DNA from 2 places in the Alkaliphilus sp. B6464 genome. Region 1 is predicted to be linked to the other one. Evidence: riboswitches for the same ligand, from Rfam matches in the RefSeq annotation. Region 1 holds a riboswitch; the other holds the start of a gene.

Region 1 (8,767 bases):
TCTGTTTCATAAACCTTTACTTCATCAGGCTCTACATTTCTCGCAGCTTCACCTAAATACATAGCGGCTTTAAAACCTATCATTCTTACAGCAGCCTCATGATCATATTGCTTTAAGCCATCAACTGGTTCTGCAACAACAACTATGTTGTGTAGTTGGGAAAATGGTGTATACTCTGCCCCAGGACCAGTCATATCGATGATACCTTCTTGAAAACCAACGATTTTACCTGCTGTTACTACTGCCACATTTTTTAAAGCATGTGTGCGGCCACTACCTACAGTATCAACCTTACTTATTACCCCTGGAAAAATCCCTCCAGGACCTTCAACCTTAACTCTAGGTTCAATAACGTCCTTAACTGGAGTAATTCTAACCTCTTCTCCTGGATGAGCGAATTCGATGTCGATGCTTTTAATATGTTCATCTCCACCAATTTCTTTAAGCATTTCATCCTTATTGACATAAAGTACGCCGTTTTCTACTTTAGTAGTATCCCCGAACTTTACATCATTAATGAAAATTTTTCCTAATTCTAAGCGCACAAGCTTCACCTCCCTTTATTTCTAAGGGCCTATAATTGAATACTTTCAATTCGTTCCCATTATAGGCCAGTTTAGTTATAAGTATTTTTTAATCATTGATTCAATATTTGTTCTTGTTGCATCATCCTTAGTTAATTCATCTACCTTTGCACCATTGTTATAGATAGCAATAGTAGGTAAACCTAATACCTTTTCCTTAATGGCTAGCCTTCTTGCCTGAGTAGTGTTTAGTTTAGTGAATTTAATTTTATCACCATATTGCTCTTTTAACTCCATAATATCAGGCATTAATGCTTTACACGGCTCACAGCCATCGCTCCAATAATCTACTAATACATACCCTTCAGCCTGAAGTACTTCACTTTCAAAAGTGTCTTTATCAACAGATATCATTTTCCTTCACCTCCTTAAAGTTGTATTAAACTTGCTATTCTAGTTCATTTTCTATATATTTTTCAGCTTGAATTGCTGCAATAGCTCCATCAGCAGCTGCTGTAATAACCTGTCTTAATGATTTTACCCTACAATCTCCTGCTGCAAACACACCTGGAACATTCGTTTTCATATTATCATCAGTTATTATATATCCAGCTTCATCCACATTTACAATACCTTTAAATATTTCGGTTGCAGGAATATAACCAACAAATACAAATATACCAAAAGTTCCATCATCTTCGTTAGCTGTATACTCTGTAGTTTCACCAGTTTTTAAATTTTTAAATACTACACTCTCAACTATTCCATCGCCTTTAATTTCCGTTACAGTACTGTCCCATATAAAGTCAATTTTAGAATTGTTGAAAGCTTTATCTTGAATAGACTTAGCAGCTCTAAGCTCATCTCTTCTATGTACTATAGTTACTTTTCTAGCAAATTTAGTTAAGAAAATAGCTTCTTCAACGGCAGAGTCCCCTCCACCAATAACAAACACCTCTAGGTCTGTAAAAAAATCTGCATCACAAGTAGCACAGTAGGATACACCTTTACCAGTTAATTCTCTTTCTCCTGGCGCACCTATTGGCCTTGGGTTAGCTCCTGAGGCTATAATTATAGATTTAGCTTTATAAGTTGCTTTTTCTCCTACTAAAACCTTTATTGACTCATCTACTTTTATTTCTTTTATTGTATCTTTTTCAAACTTTGCTCCAAACTCGTTACATTGCTCTACCATCCTATCTATTAATATTGGTCCTGTAGCATTTTGCATAGATCCTGGGTAGTTTGCAACTTCTTCTGTACTTACAATTTGCCCACCTGCTTTTTCTTTTTCCAAAATTAATGTTGACATTTTACCTCTAGCTGCATAAAGTCCAGCTGATAATCCAGCAGGTCCTCCACCTATTATAATTACATCATAAATGTTTTCCATATGTTTCACTCCTTTAATTTCATATTTTATTAGTTTTTATGCTTAATTAAAAATAACACTTTAAATTAATGGAATTTGAGGCTAAAATATTGGCTAGAATTCTAATTAAATTGCCTCATACTTTCAATTGCACTATCCAATAGTGTGCGATCAATTTCCATAAAATCTTTTAATATCTCATTATCCCACTTCTTAGGAGTACTTATTCTAATAAATTTTTGAGCGGTACTAATGCTATCTTCTATAATCATTAAGGAATCAATATGTAAATCTTCTTTTTCACAGGATATGGCCAGACTTTTGTAAGGCGTTTCGTTAGGTTTAACACTACCTGACAAAGGGTGAGTTAACAGTCTGTGTCCTTCGTGTATTTTATTCCTTGCTAGGAATAAAACGTCTAAGTAATTTCCATCAACAAATTCTATATTATAATCGTTGTTATATTTTTGTCTAACTTCCGTATTATTTGTAATAATTATTGCCTTCACCCAACTTTACCTCCGTAAATTTACTCTTTGAGTTATTCCCATAAAATTACTTAATTATACAAAAACAGAGCAACTAATACAACGCCTTGTTGTCATAGTTGCTCTGTTCATTAACCTGAGAGTTTCTTTCTTAAACTGCAGAAATTGCCCCATCGGTGCTAAATTACGCTTTTCAGAGTACCGTCCAAATACGGTCCTTTTGCCTGAGATATTCACTAAAAAATGGCGAACCTTTTAGCTTCTTCCTTCGGCGTTTAACATTTAAAATGTTAAATCTCTCCCGCATTTTTCTTCCAGTTACAATATTAAATTATTAGTATGCTAAATTTTTCTAAATATCTATCTTCAATCACATTATAATATATATAATAGGCAGTAGCAACTACTTTTATTAAATTTTTACCCATGTTTTATTGGCATTACATAAGAATGTTGGAATTGTCAAATTTATAACAAATTAAAATTTCTTAATAATTCATTTTGACTTTTCAGCATTTTACAACTTTTCGCTAACTTTAATAATAACACATAGGTTAATCTATTTTTCTTATATCCAAAATGCATTTAACTAAACACCATTATTATTTAAAAACCAGATCCAATTAAATCTAATTTTATGTACTTATATTTTAACTACTCAACAATGTAAAAAATAGCTAATGTACCTGGCCCAGCATGAGTTCCTATTGTACAGCCTATTTCAGTAACAATCACTTCTTTTGGATTAAGCTCATTGAGTACTTGTTCTTTTAGTACAGCTATAGCTTCTGGACAGATTGCATGAGAAATACCAACTACTTTATTCTCAAAGTTGTTTCCGCGCTGCTTTGCAAGTTCTATCATTTTACCTACTACCTTTTTACTTCCTCTTACTTTATCCAAAGGCTCAACTAATCCTTCTGCAACTGTTAAAATTGGCTTAATATTTAACATAGTAGCTATTGTAGCTTTCATTGGATTCAAACGGCCGCCTTTTTTTAAGTACTCTAACGTATCTACAGTAAAAATATGGTCTACCTTTAATTTTATTTCATTTAGCCTATCCATTATCTCCTTTAAGCTCTTTCCATCTTTCGCCATCTCTGCAGCCTCATATACAAACATTCCACCACCAAAGGATAACCCCATAGTATCAAAAACCTGAATTTTATCACTTTCCAATGAGTTTTTGGCTATTATTGCTGATTGATGTGTACCACTTGCCCTTGAAGAGCCATTTATACATAGAACTTCTTTGCCCTCGCCTAAGACTTTTTCAAATATCTGCATAAAAGTATTTGGACTTATTTGAGAAGTTTTTGGCAGTTCTTCTGATTGTGAAAGTTTTTCATAAAATTGTGCGTTTGTTAAGTCAACGCCATCCCTATATTCTTTATCACCAAAAATAATAGTTAAAGGCATTACTATAATATTATGTTTTTCTACAATATCTTTAGGGACATCAATCATACTATCTGTAATAATTTGAATCTTACTCATTTTATCTCCTCCATTATTCTACTTAACTTATCTATTAATTAATTATTAATTGACTGTTTATTTAATTCCATTCTATACTTTATTTAATCGATTTACAATATTTTCTATGTTAAAAGCAAAAGCGACACTACACTATCTAACATACACATGTTGCACTTAAATTCTAAAATCTAACTAGAAATTTCACCTACTTAAAATACTTATAGTTCTAACTTTCTTATATAGAATAAAAATAGAGTAGCCATAGCTACCCTATCTCATATTCGGATAATTATATTGTCGTAACACTTCATATACCACAATAGAAACAGAATTAGATAAATTTAATGACCTTGCTCTTTCTAAATCTACCATAGGAATTCTTATGCAGGTTTCCTTGTTGTTATTTAATATATCTTTTGGAATACCAGCAGTTTCTTTGCCAAACATTATATAACAATCTTCCTTTGGGTATTCCATATCACTATGGGATTTTTCTGCTTTAGTTGTTGCATAGTATATTTTAGCATTAGAGTTCTTCTCTAAAAATTCTTCATAGCTATTATAATACCTTAAGTCTAATATTTCCCAATAGTCAAGTCCCGCACGCTTTACATGCTTTTCATCTATAGAAAACCCTAATGGACCTATTAAGTGAAGTACACTTCCTGTTGCAGCACAGGTTCTAGCAATATTTCCTGTATTTTGTGGAATTTCTGGTTCTAATAATACTACATGTAGCAATTTTTCTCCCCCTAACTATCATATGTTAAAAGTATACCACTGAATTATAACACAAAATCAAGGCTCAATTGTAATAAATTTTAATTGTCTATGTAGTATTAGCCAGCGAAAAACTATACTCTGTATCAATAAGCTTAATAAGCTGATCTAATTTATTAGTTGGCCTATGACATACAAAGTTAGAGCAGACATATGTAGTAGACTTCTTTACCTATTGAAATAGTATTTATTATTGTATAACAAATTGATAAAGTTAATAAAATATTGTACATCAGTAAAATACTGTGAGTTAAAAATTATTTATATAACCTATTGAGTGCTAATGAAAAATCAGTGGCACTTTTTTCTTGACATCAATGTATATTGAGTGTATAGTGTGTATCATATACATGCACACTGATTATAAGAGGTGATTAATACAATGAAAATATTAATTTCAAATGTATCTGATAAGCCGTTATATCAACAAATAAAAGAACAAATAAAGGATTCTATTTTTAAAGGCGAAATATTAGAGGGCGATCAGCTCCCATCAATTAGGAACTTTGCTACAGACTTAAACGTGAGTGTGCTGACGATTCGCCGTGTTTATGATGAGTTGGAGCAGGAAGGCTTCATAACAAGCCAGGTAGGGATTGGTACTTTTATTTCAGCGGGTAACTTGGAATTGCTTAGAGATTCCAAACGGCGTATTGTAGAACAAAAGATGCAAGACCTTATTCAAACTGCAAAAACGTTAAAAATTCCGAAAGAGGAATTGAATTTAATGATGGATATTTTGTATGAGGAGGATAACCAATGAATACTATATTAGAAGTGACAGGACTAAAAAAAATCTATAAAGATTTCACTTTGTCAGATGTCAGCTTTTCACTACAAGAAGATTGTATTACCGGTTTTATAGGCGTTAATGGAGCAGGTAAAACCACAACACTAAGAGCAATACTTAACCTTATATCCAAGGAGAGCGGTACAATAAATTTTTTTGGAAAAGATATGCAGACAAATGAGAAAGAACTTAAAAATCGTATCGGCATTGTTTTGGATGATGGTGGCTTCTATGATGAGTTATCCATGTCTGAAATGAAAAGTATTATTGCTCCTGCCTACTCAACTTGGAGCGAACAGGATTATAAAGCCTATATGGAGCGCTTTAATCTAAATCCTCATCAAAAAATTTCTGCATTATCAAAGGGTATGCGTATGAAGTTTGCTTTGGCGCTCGCTTTATCACATAACGCAGACCTATTAATCATGGACGAACCAACCAGTGGACTCGACCCACTAATTAGAAGTCAGCTAATGGAAATTCTCACCGATTACATGAATCAAGGCGGAAAAAGTGTTTTCTTCTCCACACATATTACTTCTGATTTGGATAAAATTGCTGATATGCTAATATTGATTGACAACGGCAAGATTTTATTTGATGAAGAAAAGGATACATTGATAGACAATCACCGATTGATAAAGGGCGATAAAAAGTATCTGAATGAAGAAACACGCAAACTATTTTTAAATATTCAAGAATCTAGTTTTGGATTTACAGGGATCACGAAACAATTAGATTTAGTCCAAAAGAGTATGAGCGATATTTTAGTTGAAAGACCGAGTATAGAGGACATTATGTTGGGATATATTGAGGGAGGTAAAAGCAAATGTTAATTAGCCTTGTGAAAAAAGATATTTTACTCGTAAAAAAATACATGTTAGTGATGATGATTGTAACTACCGCTATTCCAATATTCATTATGTGGCGTGCGCCGGAATTTTTAGGCTTCAGTGCCTTTTTGATTTTGACCATTTTTGCCGAGTTTATGCTGTATCAATATGTTTCAATGGCAGAACTCAAATATCCAAAAGCAGATGCTTTATTATGCGCAACTCCATATCCCCGCCACACAATTGCAACTGCAAGATATACGTTTTTATTGCTGATTTTTGCACATTGCATTTTATCATATAGTGTTGTAGCACTTATTTTCCCGCAAATTGAGTTTCTTAGCTTATCAAATGTATTGACAGTGCTGCTAATCTCAACAACAATATTTAGCGTGTATACACCTATTCAATATAAATTAGGCTACGAAAAGACAAAATACTTCTTTTCTATTGTGATTGTTGCAACACCATTCCTGTTGCCAACATTAACGAAGCTACCGATTTCACTGGAATTGAACGGGTTATATTCCATGCCTTCTTACGCTCGAATTTTAATAATGACAGCTATCATTATAGTAGTTTTAAGTGTTTCTATAACTACATCAATCAAGATTTATGAAAAAAAGGAACTCTTATAATGTGTGCTTGAATCTTTTGAAAGAGGTGATACCATGTCGACACTTCCACAGCCGATAGTACTTTTACTTGTTCTTTTTCCTATTATATATTTGTCCTATAAAGCATGGAAAGATGCTAAAAATAACAATAACAAATAAAAACATGATGCCTCCAACAATTTTGATTAGAAAAACGAGCGAAATTTAGTATTGATAAAATGAACATAACCTTTGGTGCACACTAATTTTATTAGACAAAACTACTATCGCAAGCTTAATATATTTTTATACGACTACACACTAAAATAAGTAAAGGGACATTGAACCAAAACTATTGGTCAATGTCCTTTCTTTATACAATAAATTACACTCTTGTTCTTCATTCATTCATAAAACACTTATTATTTTCAGTCTATCTGCATTTTTAACGGTAAAAGCCTAATCAGATCCAATATCCGAATATATATCACCCTAAAACTAAAGCAGTAAAAAATGAAATTCCAGTAATCCAAATGGATGTAATAAAAGGATTATATGGCATCTTCAAATTTCCTGAATCCAGTAAGATTACCCTTCTAGTTTCAGAACCGAGATAAACGCAAAACAGCAGACCAAAAAATCTACAAAAACAATTAGAGTAATAGACTTCCAAAATATAGACATCCACAATTTTTTTAAATTCACCGAAAAGTATATATATAGCTTTGAATAACAATTTATTCTGGGAGATAATGTCACTTTCCTTCTGGGAAAGATATAAAAATACAATGGGGTGTAAATGTGAACGAAAGAAAAAGTGGATATGAAGTATTTATTGAAATGATGAAGAGGTATTTTATAGAGCATGAAAGATGGCCAGAAAAAGACGCGATTAGAAGAGCTAAAAAACTGGCTTCTCATTATAAAAATAAGTTATCAAAACTACGTTAATTAATTATATTACAAAACAATTTTAAATTGAGCGCAAAATCTGCGCTCTTTTATTATTTTAGGTTAGTTACTGTTTTTTGAATCCACAAATACAATTTAAAAAACAGTAGCCCACTCATCGCAGTTCCATATATCGGTTACAACATCTCTATAAAATTCTGTTTCGTGACATACTAAAAGTATGCTTCCTTCATATTTTTTTAGTGCTCTCTTAAGTTCATCTTTTGCTTCAACATCTAAATGATTTGTTGGCTCATCTAGGATTAGTATATTTGTCGGTTTATTTATAAGTTTACATAGTCTAACCTTGGCTTGTTCTCCTCCACTTAATATTGATACTGTGCTTTCTATATGTTTATTTGTTAGTCCACATTTAGCTAATGCACTTCTTATTTGATATCTATCATATCCTTGGAGGTCATTCCATACTTCATCTATAACACTGTTAGTATTTAATTCTTTAATTTCTTGCTCAAAGTATCCTATATCTTGATAATCACCTACTTTAACTTCTCCACTTATAGGTTTAATTAATCCTATTAAACTTTTTAATAATGTGGACTTTCCTAGACCATTGGCTCCAACTAAGGCAATCTTTTGACCTCTTTCCATTGTTAGGTTTAGAGGTTTGCTTAGTGGTTCGCTATATCCTATGACTAAATCTCTTGCTTCAAAAATTATCTTTCCTGATATCCTAGATGACTTAAATTGGAACTGTGGCTTTGGTTTCTCACTTGCAATCTTTATCTTTTGCATTTTATCTAACTTTTTTTGTCTAGCACTTGCCATTCCTCTTGTTGCAGCTCTTGCTTTATTTTTTTTAACAAAATCTTCAAGCCTAGCAATCTCTTCCTGTTGTCTTTCATATGCAGATTTTAATTGTTTTTTATTTATTTCATATGTTCTTGTAAAGTTATCATAATTACCTATATATCTTGTTAATGACTTGTT
Region 2 (8,767 bases), 1.3 Mb from region 1:
ATGGAGCTGTCTAATAATTATGGTGTATTGGCAGTAACATCAATTGCTAATGATACACAGGATTTTTACAAGTTGCTAAGTGCTCTTGATATAATTTCTAAAGAAGAAACAAATAAAAACTCTGATGAGCTACAAACTTTTATATACAAAATGCCTGAACAGGTTTTTACTCCAAGGCAAGCTTTATATAAGAACAAGAAAAGAGTATTGCTTAAGGAAAGTAGCGGCTATACTAGCGGGGAATATATAATACCATATCCGCCAGGTATTCCATTAATTGTTCCAGGGGAAAAAATTAATGATGAAATTATAGAACATGTTACAGCTATTATTCAGTCTGATAAAGAGATTTTAGGACTTAAAGATGCTAGTTACCACTGTATTGAAGTATTAGCATAGGTTAATCTATAGAATAGGTAAAGACTTAGCTCTTATGGACTTTTAGAACTATCAGCCATCGAACAAAGTATAAAATAAAATAGCATATGAGGTGATTAGGTGAACAAAGGATTATTTATTACTATAGAAGGCCCAGATGGTGCTGGAAAATCTACACAAATTCCTTTTATTAAGAGGTTTTTAGAAAAAAAAGGGTATGAAGTATTATTAACAAGAGAGCCTGGAGGAACTGTAATAGGAGAGAAAATTAGAGGGTTAATTTTGGATAAAAGCCATCAAGAAATGTCAGATATTACTGAAGCTCTATTATACGCAGCTTCTAGAGCACAACATGTGGCAGAGCTTATTATTCCAGCTCTCAATGAGGGAAAGATTGTACTATGCGATAGATTTGTAGACTCAAGTATGGTTTACCAAGGAAAAGGTAGGGGTATAGGGTTAGAATCTATTAAAAATATTAATGATTTTGCTACTAACGGACTAAGGCCTAATCTTACTATTTTACTAGATATAGATCCTGAAGTAGGATTAAAACGTATTAAGGCTACAAAAGAAGTAGATAGATTGGAGCAGGAAAAATTAGATTTCCATAGAAAAGTTTATGAAGGATATATGGAGCTTATTAATATGTATCCAGAGCGTATTAAGGTTATTAGTGCGAATCAATCTATTGAAGACATAAGTAAGGATATTGAAAGTAAATTAAAAATATTAATAGGGGAGGAATAATTTTATGAAATTAATTATTGCTATTGTTCACGATGAGGATGTTCACCATCTTATAGATGATCTAACTAAAGATAAGTTCATGGTGACTAAATTAGCTACTACAGGGGGATTTTTAAAGGCTGGAAATACAACACTGTTAATCGGTGTAGAAGATGATAAAGTAGATCGGGTTATTGAAATTATTAAAAATAATTGCGAAACAAGAAATCAGATGGTTACTGCACCGACTCCAATATCTGGAGCTGCAGGAGTTTTTATTCCATATCCTATAGAGGTTAAGGTTGGAGGGGCAACAATATTTGTTGTAGATATAGAAAAACATTTAAAACTGTAGTAGAAAGTAGGGACAGAGAATGGCCTTTAAAGGTATTGTTGGGCAGGAAAAAGCTATAGAGAGCTTAAAACGAGCTCTAGAGCATGACCAAGTGGCCCATGCCTATTTGTTTGAAGGAGCAGAAGGACTAGGCAAGAAAGCTATAGCTCTAGAACTAGCCTCTGCTCTAGTTTGCAATAGTAATAAGGACAGGCCATGTGGAAAATGTAGTAGTTGTGTAAAGGTAAGCAGCGGTAACCATCCTGAAATTAAAGTAATTGAAGGTAAAGGAACAATAAAGGTCGATGAAATACGGGAGCTTATAAAGGATATACAACTAAAGCCCTATGAAGGCACACGAAAAGCCTATATTATATGTAATGCAGATAAAATGAATATACAAGCACAAAATGCTCTTTTAAAAACATTAGAAGAACCTCCTCTTTATGTTACTTTAATTCTGCTAACTACAAAGGGAAATAGCCTACTGCCTACAATTGTTTCTAGATGTCAAACTATAAAGCTAAATCCTGTACGTTTAGAGGATATAAGATCATATTTAATTAATAGTAAAAATATTGATATGGAGAAAGCACAGATGCTTGCGGCTTTTTCTGGTGGGATTGTAGGTAGAGCAATCGAACTATTAGACAACCCTGATTTTCATCAAAGAAGAGAAGGGGTTATTAAATTATGTAACAATTTAATGGGTACAAAACTCCTTAGCATATTAGATCAAATTTCGTTTTTTGAGGAACAAAGACCATATACTGAAGAGATTTTTGATCTTATGGTTAGCTGGTATAGGGATCTTATGGTATATAAGGAAACGGGAAGTATGGATCTTGTAATAAATGTAGATAAAAAAGAAGAGATAGATTTTCAGGTAAAAGGAATAGATTTAGGGAAAGTTAGAGATATTATTTTTATAATAGAAAAAGCAAAAAATAATTTGAAAAGCAATGTTCAATTCCACTTGAATATAGAAGTAATGCTTTTAAATATCCAGGAGGTATTATCTAAATGGTAACGGTTGTAGGAGTAAGATTCAAAAAGGCAGGAAAGATATACTATTTTGATCCTAGCGACATAGAAATAAATAAAAATGATTCTGTTATTGTTGAAACTGCTAGAGGGGTAGAATTTGGACAGGTTGTAGTTGGGCCAAAGCAGGTTTTAGAAGAAGATATTGTTAGCCCTTTAAAATCCGTTATCCGTATTGCCACAGAAGAAGATGAAAACCAGCATACAGAGAATAAGATAAAAGAAAAGGAAGCTCTAGAAGTTTGTACTGAAAAAATACGAAAACATGACCTAGATATGAATCTAGTAGATGTTGAATATACATTTGATAATAATAAAGTAATCTTCTATTTTACTGCAGATGGTAGGGTTGATTTTAGAGAGTTAGTAAAGGATTTAGCTTCTGTTTTTAAAACAAGAATAGAACTAAGGCAAATAGGTGTAAGAGATGAGGCAAAAATGCTCGGAGGAATTGGTCCATGCGGTAGATCACTTTGTTGTTCCACTTGGCTTGGCGATTTTGAGCCAGTTTCAATTAAAATGGCTAAGGATCAAAATCTTTCTTTAAATCCTGCTAAAATTTCGGGTATTTGTGGCAGATTATTTTGCTGTTTAAAATATGAGCATGATGTATACGCACAAATCCTACAAAAACTGCCGAATGTGGGCTCTATAGTTTTAACTCCAGATGGAGAAGGTATTGTAGTTGAAGCCAATGTATTATTAGAGTTTGTGAAGGTTAAAATTAATAATCCTAATGATAATAATGGAGAAATTAAATCCTACTTTTTACATGATGTAACTAAGGTTAAAGAAGTTGAAGTAGAAGATGAATTAGATATTCCAGAAGAGCTAAAATCTGAATTGAAGAAATTAGATGAAATATAGATTTATATAGTATGTAATAATAATAAAAGGAAAAGCTTATATAGAATGGTTTATACATTACCATAGGAGGTGGTTATGATGGCTTATGTAATTACTGATGAGTGTATTAGCTGTGGTGCTTGTGAGTCAGAATGTCCAGTAGATGCTATTACAGCTGGCTCAGACAAATATGTTATAGATGCTGCAACATGTATCGAATGTGGAGCTTGTGCAAATGTATGTCCAGTAGATGCACCAATTCCACAATAGGACCCTTAGATAAGGGTCTTTATTATTGCAATAAAAAATATAGGTTCTCTAATTACTAAAGTACTATTAACTGATTTTTACGACTTTTATAACTAATGTAACATATTGAATAATCAATGCTTATATATTTACAAGGCGCTTTTATAGAGTTTATAAAAAATAGCAGGTCATATTTACTTATTACTATTGCAAAGTTAAGTAATATTTTCTATTATAGTATGGGAGTATTATTATATAGTTATTAATGAAATACATAGCCTGAATTATCTAAAAGTTATAGGAGTTGATATTGTGGCAGAACATGTAATAGATAATGCAAAAAAATGTTTGCAATGTAAAAATCCAAGATGTCAAAAAGGGTGTCCTATCAATACCCCTATAAAAGAAATGATCAATTTATTTTTAGAAGGAGACATTAATGGGGCTGGAAAAATTGTATTTGAGAACAACCCATTATCTGTAGTATGCTCTTTAGTATGCCCCCATGAAAGGCAGTGTGAGGGTAGTTGTATATTAGGAATAAAATCAAGTCCTGTTAAAATAGGTGATATAGAGAACTATATTTCAGACTATAGTTTAAATTTAATAGATTTAAAACCGGAGAAAAAACGCAAAGGTAATATTGGAATAATAGGCTCTGGTCCAGCAGGTATTACTATAGCCTTACTGCTAGCCTTAAAAGGATATAATATTACAATATTTGAAGCTAAAGATAAGATAGGTGGAATGCTTAGATACGGAATTCCGGAGTTTAGATTACCTAAAGATATTTTAGACAAAATTAAAAATAGATTAGTAGAGCTAGGTGTCGTAATTAGACCTAACGTATTAGTAGGTTCTAGAATAACCATTGAAGAGTTGTTTAGAGACGGATTTGATGCTATATTTATCGGTACAGGTGTATGGCAACCTAAAAAGCTAAATATTAAAGGTGAAGGCTTAGGACATGTTCATTTTGCAATTGACTATTTAAAAAACCCTGATGTATATAAATTAGGAAATAAGGTGTGCGTTATTGGTGGTGGAAACGTTGCAATGGATGTAGCTAGAACAGCTATTAGAAAAGGTTCTAAAGAGGTTACTATAATGTATAGGAGAGGCACTGAAGATATGCCTGCAACTAATCATGAAATAGAATATGCTAAGGTAGATGGAGTTAAGTTTGAGTTGTATAGGGCTCCTATTGAAATTACAGAGGAAGGTATAATTTATATTGAAACTAAGATGGTAGCTGACGAAGCTGGAGAAAGACTTGTTGCTGTAGATGGTTCTGAAAGCTTATTTGAGTGTAACTCTATTATAGTTGCAGTTAGCCAAGGACCTAGAACTAATATAATATCTACAACAAAAGGAATAGAGGTAAACGAAAGAGGATTAGCGATAGTAGATGAAGATGGCAGAACTACTAAAGAAGGAGTTTTTGCATCTGGGGATGTTGTTACTGGAGCGAGAACTGTTGTAGAGGCAGTAAAATATTCGAAGCATGTAGCTGAGGCTATTGATAAATATGTTAGTGAAAAATATGGGAAAAAATCTAATAAAGTATGTTAATTAAAATAAAAATCAAGGGTATAGACATAAGTGCTTATTCTTGATTTTTTTTAATTTTATTATTTAGAGTAAACATATAAAATGGTATTATTTTATATTGTATATCTTTTATGTTATAATCATATGAAATTTATATCCAATTTAAAGTATTCAAAAAATAAGACATGATAAAAAAATATCAAGAGTTGAAAAAATATTCTAAAAGATGTATTATTGTCTTATAAAGCGCTATATAAAAAACATACATACAGTACCAGATGATAACAACGAGAGATATCCACTAGGGTAGCCGAAGAAGCAATGTAAAAGATGCCAATTTTTTTACAGAAACTTTCAGGCAGAAGGATCGTTGTTTGATGGAACTCTGAAGAGCCCGTATATGCGGCGCCGTAGGAGAAATACATTTTAGTGTAGAAACTCTCAGGCAAAAATACAGAGGACATGATGGCAGATTTTCTTACTATTCCATTATGTTCTTATTTTTTGCATAAATTATGAGAATATATTTTAAACTTGGGAATAGTTTTGTATGGAGGAATTTCCTCATACTATTAATTAAAATGATGTACTAGCTTTAATTTAGGGTAAATTATTATAAAAGAGGAGGAGATATTTATGACCGAGCTGCGCAGAACATCCTTGTATGAAGCACACAAGAGACATGGCGGCAAATTAGTTGATTATGCAGGATGGGAAATGTCAGTACAGTTTGAGGGATTAACAGCTGAACACGAGGCAGTAAGAACAGCAGCAGGAATATTCGATGTATCTCACATGGGGGAAATTGAAGTAAAGGGGAATCAAGCAGAGGATTTTGTTCAGTACCTAGTTACAAACGACATATCTGTGCTTGAAGATAACCAAATTCTTTATACCTTCATGTGTTACCCAGATGGAGGAGTAGTAGATGACCTTTTAGTCTATAAGTTTAACAATAATCATTACTATCTAGTAGTTAATGCAAGCAATGTTGATAAAGATTATGAGTGGATGAAGCAAAATTTAGGTAAATATGATGCAGAATTAATCAATATTTCTGAGGATGTATCAGAAATTGCTATTCAAGGGCCAAAGGCTCAAGAAATATTGCAAGAGCTTACTGATACAGATCTTTCAGAAATAAAGTTCTTCTATTTAAAAAGAGATGTAAATATAAATGGTGCTAACTGTCTTGTTTCAAGAACAGGCTATACTGGGGAAGATGGTTTTGAAATTTACTTAGATCATAAAGATGCTAATGATTTGTGGGAAAAGCTTATGGAAGTTGGTAAAGATAAAGGATTAAGGCCAGCGGGACTTGGAGCAAGGGACACCTTGAGGTTTGAAGTTGCCCTACCTCTTTATGGCAATGAAATCTCCCAGGATATTAGTCCTCTAGAAGCGGGATTAGGCTTTTTTGTAAAGTTAAATAAAACTGACTTTATTGGTAAGGATGCCCTTGTTAAGCAAAAACAAGAGGGGTTAAAGAGAAAACTAGTGGGATTTGAAATGAAAGAAAATGGAGTACCTAGACATGGATACGAGGTTATGGCCGATGGAAAGGTTATAGGCTTTGTAACTACTGGGTATAATTCTCCAAGTCTGAAGAAAAATATTGGTTTTGCTTTAGTTGATGCTAAGTATGCAGCCTTAGGTACACCAATAGAAATTAAAGTTAGAAAGAAAATTTTAAAGGCAGAGGTAGTTGGTAAAAAGTTTTATGATAAACATACTAAAAAATAACTTTAAATAAATATCTAAAAAATAAAAAACAATAGAAAATAATAAAAACAATTAAAGGAGGAGTATGGTATGAAAATTGTAGAAGGACTTTTATATTCAAATGATCACGAGTGGGTAAAGGTAGAAGGAAATAAGGCTTACATTGGGGTTACAGACTATGCACAACATGCATTAGGAGAAATCGTTTATATTGAAATGCCAGAAGTCGGGGATGAGTTTGACAAAGGTGATGTTTTTGGTGTTGTTGAGTCTGTAAAAGCAGCTTCTGACTCATATCTGCCAGTTTCAGGAAAAGTAGTTGAGATTAATGAAGCTCTAGAAGATTCTCCTGAACTTGTAAACGAAGATGCTTTTGCTAACTGGATTTTAGCAGTTGAATTAACAGATGAATCTGAACTTGGAACATTAATGAATGATGTAGAATACAAAGAGTTTTGCGATAAGGAGGAATAGTATGCATAGGTACATACCTAATACAGACACCGATGTCAAGCGAATGCTGGATGCTATTGGAGCTAACTCCATGGAGGATCTGTTTAAGGACATACCTAAAGGACTTCAATTAGGTAGAGAACTTAATATAGAAGGACCATATTCCGAAATGGAAATAGTTCGCCATATGAAAGACCTTAGCGGAAAAAACAAAAGTACAGATGATCTAGTTTGCTTCTTAGGGGCAGGGGCATACGATCACTATATTCCTAGCGTAATTAAACATCTAGCGGGAAGATCAGAGTTTTATACAGCTTATACTCCATATCAACCAGAAATTAGTCAAGGTACCCTACAAGCAATATTTGAGTATCAAACTATGATCTGCAGTTTAACAGGTATGGATGTAGCGAATGCTTCTATTTATGATGGTGCGACTGCGTGTGCTGAAGCGGCAATAATGGCAGCTGATAATACAAGACGTAAATCCATTGTTGTTTCTTCAACGGTACATCCTGAAGTAAGAAATGTTTTAAAAGTATATATGGGATTTAGAAATATTGAAGTAGTCGAAGTAGATATGCAAGATGGAGTAACAGATATAGACAAATTGAAGTCTGTAGTTGGAAAAGACACCGCAGGAGTTATAATCCAAAACCCGAACTTCTTTGGTATTATTGAAGATATAACAGAGGTTGAAAAAATTACTCATGAAAATAAAGCACTATTTATTAATTATGTAGATCCTATTTCATTAGGAATATTAAAAAGTCCAGGAGAACTAGGTGCAGACATAGTTGTTGGAGAAGGCCAATCATTAGGAAATAGCTTAAACTTTGGTGGACCATATTTAGGCTTCTTTGCAACTACATCTAAGTTAGTTAGAAAGATTCCTGGAAGAATAGTTGGTCAGTCTGAGGATGTAGATGGTAAGAGAGCGTTTGTTCTTACATTACAGGCAAGAGAGCAACATATTAGAAGATATAAAGCTACTTCAAATATTTGTTCTAACCAAGGGTTAGTTGCTCTTATGGCTTCTATTTATCTAACTACTTTAGGTAAAAAAGGAATTAGAGAAGTAGCTATGCAAAGTACTCAAAAAGCTCATTATGCTTTTAATGAGATTACTAAGGGTGGTAAGTTTAAACCATTATTTGATAAGCCATTCTTTAAAGAGTTTGCAGTAACTAGTAATTTAGATAGCTCTAAGGTTAATGAAGAGTTATTGAAGAACAACATCCTTGGAGGATATGAACTTAAAAAAGAATATTCAGAGTTAGATAATGGATTGTTGTTATGTGTAACTGAGAAAAGAACTAAGGAAGAAATAGATAAATTGGCTAGAGTAATGGAGGTGATATAATGAATACAGACTACACTAAACTAATCTTTGAAGTTTCTCAAGAAGGTAGAAAGGCATATAGCCTACCCAAATGTGATGTAGAAGAGGTTAATATTGAA

The links. A riboswitch is a leader RNA that binds a small molecule or an ion and turns the genes downstream of it on or off. The one in region 1 is predicted to bind glycine.
Region 2: it holds a riboswitch for glycine, as region 1 does, so the genes downstream of both, gcvT (glycine cleavage system aminomethyltransferase GcvT) here and HYG84_RS16740 (GrdX family protein) in region 1, are expected to answer to the same signal.

What each region holds. Positions count from the first base shown of each region.
Region 1 covers NZ_CP058557.1:3,290,213-3,298,979, forward strand. The annotation lists gene HYG84_RS16725 (glycine/sarcosine/betaine reductase component B subunit) at 1-545, opposite strand, end outside; gene trxA (thioredoxin TrxA) at 621-938, opposite strand; gene trxB (thioredoxin-disulfide reductase) at 973-1,917, opposite strand; gene HYG84_RS16740 (GrdX family protein) at 2,019-2,405, opposite strand; glycine riboswitch at 2,505-2,585, opposite strand; glycine riboswitch at 2,587-2,698, opposite strand; gene HYG84_RS16745 (DegV family protein) at 3,039-3,884, opposite strand; gene trmL (tRNA (uridine(34)/cytosine(34)/5-carboxymethylaminomethyluridine(34)-2'-O)-methyltransferase TrmL) at 4,137-4,607, opposite strand; gene HYG84_RS16755 (GntR family transcriptional regulator) at 5,029-5,409, shown strand; gene HYG84_RS16760 (ABC transporter ATP-binding protein) at 5,406-6,272, shown strand; gene HYG84_RS16765 (ABC-2 transporter permease) at 6,266-6,907, shown strand; gene HYG84_RS16770 (hypothetical protein) at 7,667-7,816, shown strand; gene HYG84_RS16775 (ABC-F family ATP-binding cassette domain-containing protein) at 7,913-8,767, opposite strand, start outside.
Region 2 covers NZ_CP058557.1:1,205,363-1,214,129, forward strand. The annotation lists gene HYG84_RS05805 (aminotransferase class I/II-fold pyridoxal phosphate-dependent enzyme) at 1-399, shown strand, start outside; gene tmk (dTMP kinase) at 499-1,128, shown strand; gene HYG84_RS05815 (cyclic-di-AMP receptor) at 1,133-1,462, shown strand; gene holB (DNA polymerase III subunit delta') at 1,482-2,471, shown strand; gene HYG84_RS05825 (PSP1 domain-containing protein) at 2,465-3,352, shown strand; gene HYG84_RS05830 (DUF362 domain-containing protein) at 3,431-3,601, shown strand; gene HYG84_RS05835 (NAD(P)-dependent oxidoreductase) at 3,893-5,152, shown strand; glycine riboswitch at 5,410-5,511, shown strand; glycine riboswitch at 5,515-5,590, shown strand; gene gcvT (glycine cleavage system aminomethyltransferase GcvT) at 5,768-6,874, shown strand; gene gcvH (glycine cleavage system protein GcvH) at 6,944-7,327, shown strand; gene gcvPA (aminomethyl-transferring glycine dehydrogenase subunit GcvPA) at 7,329-8,669, shown strand; gene gcvPB (aminomethyl-transferring glycine dehydrogenase subunit GcvPB) at 8,669-8,767, shown strand, end outside.